Regions from separate parts of the Rhodoferax sp. GW821-FHT09E07 genome, predicted to be linked through region 2. Evidence: riboswitches for the same ligand, from Rfam matches in the RefSeq annotation. Region 2 holds a riboswitch; the other holds the start of a gene.

Region 1 (4,411 bases), on a different contig from region 2:
GCGCTGCGGTTGGCCGCACCAGGGCGGCCCAGGTGCTGGTAGATCAGGGTGGTGAGTGTGGCCCATTCGGGGCGCGACAGAAACAGCGTGACCGCAAACTCGCCCACGGCCGTAGCCGCCGCAAACGCCATGCCGCGGCGCAGTGCGGGCGCCAGCAGCGGCAGCGTGACGCGCACAAATGCGCGCCACGGGCTGGCACCCAGGCTTCGTGCGGCGTCCAGGTAGTGCTCGGGCAGGCTGTCCAGCGCGGAAGCGATGGACTTGGCTACGAACGGGTAGGCCAGCAAGGCGTAGGCCGCCACCAGCAGGGTGAAGCTGCCGGTCCATGCGGGGTACAGCAGCAACAGGCCGAAGGCCACCATCACCGGTGAGACCATGAAGGGCAAAAACACCAGCGTGCGCAGCCACAGCACACGCCGCGCCGCCAGCGCATGGGCCAAGCCCAGCGCCGTGGCCAGCGACAGGGACAGTGCGGTGAAACGCGCCGTGTTGTAGAGCGCGGCCAGCGTGTCGTCTTCCAGCAGCACGGCCCAGGCTTCCGCTCCTGAATTTATAGCATCCTGCGTAATGGCGACGAGGGGTAGCGCACAAATCAACATATAAATGCCAGCCATGGCCAGCACGGCGGCCCACTGCGCCGCGCCGCGGGGTGGCACGCGCGGCACGCGGTCGGCGCGGCCCGGTGCGGCCAGGCGGCGCTCGATGACAGCGTAGGCCAGGGCCGCCAGCGCGGTCAGCAGCAGCATCCACACGGCCAGCACACCGGCCTGCTGCAACTGCAGCTCGTGCGCCACCAGCGTGTAAATCTCCACTTCGGCCGTGGCGTAGTCCTGCCCGCCCAGCACCAGCGCTAGGCCAAAGCCGGCAAAGCAGTACAGGAATACCAAACACAATGCCGAGGCCAACCACGGCGCAATGGCCGGCCATTCCACACGCCAGAACGCACGCCAGGGCGTAGCGCCCAGCGTGCGCGCCGCGGCCACGCGCGAGGCACTCACCTGCCCCAGCGCATCGGTGCCCGCGCGCACCACCACGCAGAGGTTGAAAAACAGATTGCCGTAAAGCAGCAGCCAGGGCGTGTCCTGCAAATCGGGTCCACCCAGGCGTACCAGCAAGCCCTGCGGCCCCAGCAGCGCCAGCACACCCATGGCGGCCACCAGCGTGGGCACCACAAAGGGCAGCATGAGACCGCGCAGGATCAGCGTGCGGCCGGGGAAGTCAAACCGCGCCAGCACCCAAGCCATGGGCAGCCCGAGGATGAGCGCGGCGACGCAGGTGATGGTGGCCTGCCAGAACGACCAGGCCATGCGCCAGCGCAGATACGGGTCCAGCCACGGTGCCAGCAAGGCCGCAGCACCGGCATCGCCCCGCCAACCTTCCACCAGCAGGCGCAGCGCAGGCGCCACCAGCACCACCAACAAAAACGCCAGTGGCAGCACAGGCAGCACCCAGCCCGCCCAGGGTTGCGCCGGGTTGCGGTGGCGCATGGTCAAACCTGGCGAATTACTTCAGCACCACCTTGGTCCAGCGCGCCACCCAGTCGGCGCCCTTGGCGGCAATGTCGGCATCGCTGGGTGCATGGAAGGCGGTGGGCTCCGGCGCAAACTTGAAGGCATCGGACTTGGCCACGCCGGCTTCGGTGGGATACATCCACATCTCGGTCTGCATGCCCTGCTGCACGGCGGGCGAACGCAAGAACTCGACAAACTTTTCCGCCGCCGCGCGCTCCTTGCCGCCCTTCACCAGCGCCACGCCCTCCACCTGGCGGAACACGGCGCCGGGCAGGCTCAGCGAGCCTGTGGGCGGCTCGGCCAGCTTGGTCTTGGCATAGAACACTTCGGCTGCCGGGCTGGTGGCATAGCTCACCACGATGGGATGCTTGCCACCGTTCTGGCTGAACTCGGTGTAGTAGGCCTCGGTCCAGCCTTTGGCCACCTTCAGGCCGTTGGCGCGCAACTTGGCCCAGAAGTCAAAGGCCTTGTCCTCGCCCAGCGCGCCAATGGTGGCCAGCAGGAAGGCGTAACCGGGGCTGCTGGTGGCAGGGTTTTGCACGACCAGCAATTTGGCGTAGGCGGGCTGGGTCAGGTCTTCCAGCGCCTTGGGCACGGCCACACCGTTCTTGGCAAACCAGGCCTTGTCGTAGTTCAGCGTCACGTATCCGTAGTCCACCGGCACCAGCGGTGCGGGCAGCTCGGCGGCTGGCTTGCGGCTGGCGGCGGCACCGGCATAACTGTCGAGCACGTCGGCGGCCAGCGCCTTGGGCGCCAGCGCGTTGTCGATGCCGTAGACCACATCGGCAATCGGATTGGCCTTGGTGAGGATGAGCTTGTTGAGCATCTCGCCGGCGTCACCGGCCTTGGTGATGCGCAGCTTCACGCCATTGTCTTTTTCAAACTTTGCCAGCAAGGGCTTGGGCACGGTGAAAGAGCTGTGCGTCAGCACGCGCAGATCGCCAGCACGGGCCAAAACTTCTGACCGATTTGGTTGAGTGTCAGCTACCGGAGCTTTTTGATCCGCCGCTTGGACGGCGGTGAAGCCAGCGGCCAACAGGGCCGCGCCCAATGTGGTCTTCAGAAACGAAAAAATCCCGTGTTGCATGGTGTGCTCGCTTTCAATGCGCCAGCCATCGGTCGCATCAAAAACCGGCACCCGCAAGACGGGACAGGCTTCTCACACTTCCTACGCTGGCATGATCCAGATCAGGTACATGGGGTATTTCTCAGTCCTGTGACGGACACCCCCGGTGGAAGCGTGGATTGTAGGCTTTTGTGCCTGCGGGCCGCCTGTGCAGGCCTATGCCCACAAGGCCGGCTTGGCCACCATCAGGTAGAACACCGCCAGCATGGCGATGAACGCGGGATAACCCAGCGCCTCCCAGCGGCGCGCGTAGTGCCAGTACAACGGTGGCAAGGGCCCGTTTTTTTCATGGGCCGCTTTCGCCATAGCCGCCATGCGCAGCTGCAGCGCCACCACGGGCGTCCAGCAGGCTCCAGTGAACAGGTAGAGCGCCACCGTCAGCAGCAACCACGGCGTGGTCCAGGGGTAACCAGCCAGGTAAGCCATCCACAGCCCCGTGATGGGTTGGATCACCACCGCGGGCGAGGTGAACCATGTGTCGGCCCGCACCACCAGGCGCGCCACCACGGCCTGCGCGGCCACCACGCCGCTGCGGTTAGCGTAGAAGAAGAAAAACGCCGTGCCAAACCCGGTCCCCACCAGCACCACGCTGGACAGGATGTGCACCCACTTTAGGAACAAGTACAGACTCACGGTGACCTCCGCATCAGGATCCACAACACCACGGCAATCGGCACGTTCTTCGTCAGCGGCCCCAGCGGGTGCAGCCACAGGGCGGGCTGCATGAAGGTAGCCACCAACGTCATGCCCAGCATCACCAGCAAGGCCAGGCCATAGACGCGCCGGACCGGCCACACCAAGAGCAGCAATCCCAGCATCGCGTCCGTTGCAGCCCCTGCCCACACCAGGGCATCGGCCACACGCGGATCAGTCACACCACTGGACACCAGCAGCGCCCGGCTCTGCCCATGCAACTCCTGCACACTGACCAGCGCCGTGACCAGCCACACAAAGACCAGGCTGTAACGCAGCCAGCGCGATTCAGTGTGTGCCATGGTTTTCCGGTGATTTTTGCCAGGTGATGACTTCATGCACATGACCCGCCAGAAAATCCTGCAAGCGGCGGAAGCGCTTGCGTGTCTGGCGGGTAAATGCCACATCCACCGCAGGCCTCAGCAACCAAGCCAGCCAGCCCGGCGCAACGTCAAGGGTATAGGTATAAATCAAGATGGACTCATTCGGCCCCACATCGGCGTGTCGCATGGAAGCTGCCCAGCGCGAGAAAGGAAAAGAAGTCCCCACCATGGTGGCTGCTGCCAGGCGGGGGCGATCGAAGCTCACAAATCGGGTTTGCATGGACAGCCCTCGCAACAACCCGCCTCCTGCATTCTGCGTGATGGCCCCCACATAGGGGCAAGGCGCTCCACCCACTACCACCGTCGCGCCAACCAGCGAATCCCAGCGGTGGCGCCACTGGTGGTAGTGAAAGGCATCAAACACCACAGCGGCAGGCGCAGGCATGGTGAATTCCAATTTGCGGTGAATCACAGAATCAACCCTCTTCCACCACATCCGTCGCCATGCCCCACTTTGCGAATTCGGGACTGAATTCGCTGAGGGCATGCAGACCTACGCAGGCGCGTGCGCCGGATGGCATGGCCTCGCCCGCAGCCAAACGGCGGGCCAGCAGAATGGCGGCCATGCAAGGGATTTCGGGGCCATGGTCGTTGTCCGCGGCGATGTGCCAGGCGCGCTGAACGGGCACGCCCTCAGCGTTCACGCCCGCCACGCGCACCACCATGCCACCCAGCGCAGAACCCAGGGGATCGAACAC
Region 2 (4,411 bases):
CACATGACGGTGGGGCGCCACGACAACCTGGACGCCCTCTACCGCGAGGCCATCTCCGGCGTGCGCCTCATGCCGCGCCATCCACGGTAAAAACTGCCTCCAGCCCCCGTGGAATGTGCGCAAGCAGCTATTGAAACCATAGCACGCTGACGCCATGTTCCCCACGCGGCTGGACTCTTCGATTGCCTACGACATCGCCCGCGCGATGCTTGATGGCTTCAACCGCCACTACCAACTGTTCCGCACCGAGAGTGCGCGCGCCAAGCACCGCTTTGAGGTGGCCGATTGGCACGGCCAGCAGCGCGCACAGCGGGAACGTATCGAGTTTTACGACCTGCGGGTGAAGGAATGCTCCAAGCGGCTGGAGCGCGAATTCAAGGCCGGCGAGCAGGGGCGGGAGGTCTGGCAGCAGATCAAGCTGCACTACATCGGCCTGCTGGTGGACCACCACCAGCCCGAGCTGGCCGAGACCTTCTTCAATTCGGTCACCACCAAAATCCTGCACCGTAGCTACTTCCAGAACGACTTCATCTTTGTGCGACCCGCGGTCAGCACCGAGTACATCGAGAACCTGGCCTCCGCCGGCCGGCCCAGCCACCGTCCTACCTACCGCTGCTACTACCCCACGCAAGACGACCTGCAGCAGCACCTGGTGCGCATGGTGCGGGACTTTGACCTGCGTGTGCCGTTTGAAAACCTGGAGCGCGATGCTGGCCGGGTGCTGGGGGTGATGCAGGCGCTGCTGGGCGAGGTGAAGCTGCGCGCCAACTTCCAGGTGCAGGTGCTCACCGGCCTGTTCTTCCGCAACAAGGGCTGCTACATCATCGGCAAGCTCATCAACGGCTTCTATGAGCATGGCTTTGCACTGCCCGTGCTACACGGCCGCGAGGGTCTGCGCATCGACGCGGCGCTGTTTGGCGAGGATGACCTGCTGCGCCTGTTCAGCTTTGCGCGCGCCTACTTCATGGTGGACATGGAGATTCCCAGTGCCTACGTGCAGTTTCTGCGCAGCATGATGCCGCGCAAACCCCGCAACGAGCTCTACAACGCGCTGGGGCTGGCCAAGCAGGGCAAGACCCTGTTTTACCGCGACTTTCTGCACCACCTGCAGCACAGCACGGACCAGTTCCGCATCGCTGCCGGTATCAAGGGCATGGTCATGCTGGTGTTTGATTTGCCCAGCTACCCCTATGTGTTCAAGCTCATCAAGGACTACTTTCCGCACCAGAAAGAGACCACGCGCGAGCAGGTCAAGGCCAAGTACCAGCTGGTCAAGCACCACGACCGCGTGGGCCGCATGGCCGACACGCTGGACTATGGCGATGTGGCGTTTCCGCGCGAGCGGTTCAGTGATGCACTCATCGCCGAGCTGCAGCAGTTTGCGCCCAGCCAGGTGGAGATCAGCGACCGCGATGCAGATGGCCAGACCGAGGTGATCATCAAGCATCTCTACATTGAGCGGCGCATGATCCCGCTCAATATTTATCTGCAAGAAGCCTTTGATGCCGGTGGTGCCGACCCCGCCAACACCAGCCCGGCCGCGCAGCGCGCGCGTGACCAGATCACGCGTGCCGTTATCGACTACGGCTACGCCATCAAGGACATGGTGGCCGCCAACATTTTCCCCGGCGACATGCTGTGGAAGAACTTCGGTATCACGCGCAACAGCCAGGTCGTGTTCTACGACTACGACGAGATCGAGTACCTGACCGACTGCAACTTCCGCAAGGTGCCTGAGCCGCGCAACGAGGAAGAGGAAATGTCCGGCGAGATCTGGTACCGCGTCGGCCCGCACGACGTGTTCCCCGAAACCTTCGCTCCGTTTCTATTGGGGAACCCGCTGGTGCGCGAAGTCTTCATGCAGTACCACGCCAACCTGCTGGACCCCGCCTTCTGGCAGACGCAGAAGGAGCGCATTGCTGCGGGCTATGTGCACGATGTGTTTCCGTATGAGAAGGGCAAGCGGTTTCCACGCCATTGAAGTCGTCAAGCACTTTGTCGTACACTGCGCCCTGCCCGGGGTGCGCAATGGTTGCGCTGAGATGGATACCGAACCCGCGAACTTGATCTGGTTCATACCAGCGTAAGAAGTGCAGCGCAGCCGACGGCCGAATGCCGTTCGGGCGGCGTCTTTTTTCATCAGTTTGCGGGGCCGTGTTTTTTCTCTGAGTCTTCGGGTCTTAACCGGAGAACTCCAGTGAACGCACCCGACAAACTCGCCCAGTTCATTCGCCTCACGCGCGAACCGCTTCCCGCCTCCACCAAACGTTATCTGCAAGGCAGCCGCCCTGACATTCAGGTGCCGTTGCGCGAAATCATGCAGAGCAATGGCGAGGCCATCACGGTGTACGACACCTCCGGTCCCTACACTGACCCGCGCGCCGACATCGACGTGCGCCAGGGCCTGCCGCTGGTGCGCCAGGGCTGGGTGGATGGCCGCGGCGACACCGAACTCTACGCAGGCCGCAAGCCCTTTGCCCTGGACGATGGCCTGAAGAATGGCGAGACCGATGCGCTGGCCGCTCTGCGCGCCCAGGCCGCCGGCCTGCAGCGCCAGCCGCGCCGCGCCAAGAGTGGCGCCAACGTCACGCAGATGCACTACGCCCGAAAAGGCATCGTCACGCCCGAGATGGAATACGTAGCCCTGCGCGAGAACCAGAACCTGGAGTGGCAGGCGCAGTACCTGGGCAACGCCGAGCGCGAAGCGCGTCTGGCCGGCAACAGCTTTGGCGCCAGCATCCCCAAGGTGGTGACGCCCGAGTTTGTGCGCGACGAGGTGGCGCGCGGGCGCGCCATCATCCCGGCCAACATCAACCACACCGAGCTGGAGCCCATGGCCATCGGCCGCAACTTCCTGGTGAAGATCAACGCCAACATCGGCAACTCGGCAGTCACGTCCAGCATCGAAGAGGAAGTGGAAAAACTGGTCTGGTCCATCCGTTGGGGCGCTGACACGGTGATGGATTTGTCCACCGGCAAAAACATCCACACCACGCGCGACTGGATCGTGCGCAACAGCCCCGTGCCCATCGGCACCGTGCCCATCTACCAGGCGCTGGAAAAAGTGGGTGGCATTGCCGAAGACCTGACCTGGGAAATTTTCCGCGACACGCTGATCGAGCAAGCGGAGCAAGGCGTGGACTACTTCACCGTGCATGCCGGCGTGCGCCTGCCCTTCATCCACCTCACGGCGAATCGTGTGACCGGCATCGTCTCGCGCGGTGGCTCCATCATGGCCAAGTGGTGCATTGCCCACCACAAAGAAAACTTCTTGTACACGCACTTCGATGAGATGACCGAGATCATGCGGGCGTACGACGTGAGCTATTCGCTGGGCGATGGCCTGCGCCCCGGCAGCGGTGCCGATGCGAATGACGAAGCGCAGTTTGCCGAGCTGCGCACATTGGGTGAACTCACGCACAAGGCCTGGCAGCAGGACGTGCAGGTGATGATTGAAGGCCCCGGCCACGTGCCCATGCACATGGTGCAGGCCAACATGACCGAGCAGCTCAAGCACTGCGGCGAAGCCCCGTTCTACACCCTCGGCCCGCTGACCACCGACATCGCGCCAGGCTACGACCACATCACCAGCGGTATTGGTGCCGCCATGATTGGCTGGTTCGGCACGGCCATGCTGTGCTACGTGACCCCCAAGGAACACCTGGGCCTGCCGGACCGCGAGGACGTGAAGGTCGGCATCATCACGTACAAGATTGCCGCCCACGTGGCTGACGTGGCCAAGGGCCATCCCGGTGTGCGGGCACGCGACGATGCGTTGTCCAAGGCGCGCTTTGAGTTCCGCTGGATGGACCAGTTCAATCTCTCGCTGGACCCGGAAACTGCCAAGCAATTCCACGACGAAACCTTGCCCGCCGAAGGTGCCAAGGTGGCGCATTTCTGCTCCATGTGCGGCCCCAAGTTCTGCTCCATGAAGATCACGCAAGAAGTGCGCGACTACGCCAAGAACCTGGGTGTGAGTGAAGAGCAGGCGCTGCAGTCGGGCATGGATGTGATGTCCGACGAGTTCAAAAAAGTGGGCGGGGAGATCTACATCCCCATCAACCCGGTCTCCACGAAGGCCTGACCGTGGCTACCCTGCGAATAGGCATTGCCGGGGCGGGCGTGTTGGGACGCCTGCTGGCCGTGCAACTCAGCCGCGCCGGGCATGCCGTGCAGGTGTTTGATCCGGCCGATGGGTCGGGGCCACACGATGTATCTGGCGCGCGTGCTGCGGGCTGGACGGCTGCGGGCATGCTCAGCCCCGTGGCCGAACTGGAGCGTGCAGGTACCGACGTGTTTGCCTTGGGCCTGCGCTCCTGTGCGCTATGGCCGCAGATCGTGCGGCAGCTCGTGCAACCGGTGGACCTGCGCATGCAGGGCAGCCTTCTGCTGGCGCACCGCAGTGACGCAG

The links. Region 2 has a riboswitch for thiamine pyrophosphate ahead of thiC (phosphomethylpyrimidine synthase ThiC). Riboswitches for the same ligand answer to the same signal wherever they lie in the genome.
Region 1: it holds a riboswitch for thiamine pyrophosphate, as region 2 does, so the genes downstream of both, AC07OE_RS07250 (thiamine ABC transporter substrate-binding protein) here and thiC (phosphomethylpyrimidine synthase ThiC) in region 2, are expected to answer to the same signal.

The regions. Positions count from the first base shown of each region.
Region 1 covers NZ_JBWKOP010000003.1:310,161-314,571, forward strand. The annotation lists gene AC07OE_RS07245 (ABC transporter permease) at 1-1,487, opposite strand, end outside; gene AC07OE_RS07250 (thiamine ABC transporter substrate-binding protein) at 1,504-2,598, opposite strand; TPP riboswitch at 2,659-2,752, opposite strand; gene AC07OE_RS07255 (DUF2269 family protein) at 2,794-3,270, opposite strand; gene AC07OE_RS07260 (DoxX-like family protein) at 3,267-3,632, opposite strand; gene AC07OE_RS07265 (SRPBCC family protein) at 3,619-4,098, opposite strand; gene AC07OE_RS07270 (saccharopine dehydrogenase family protein) at 4,130-4,411, opposite strand, start outside.
Region 2 covers NZ_JBWKOP010000011.1:66,653-71,063, reverse strand. The annotation lists gene can (carbonate dehydratase) at 1-90, shown strand, start outside; gene aceK (bifunctional isocitrate dehydrogenase kinase/phosphatase) at 155-1,981, shown strand; TPP riboswitch at 2,008-2,108, shown strand; gene thiC (phosphomethylpyrimidine synthase ThiC) at 2,198-4,084, shown strand; gene AC07OE_RS19705 (FAD-dependent oxidoreductase) at 4,096-4,411, shown strand, end outside.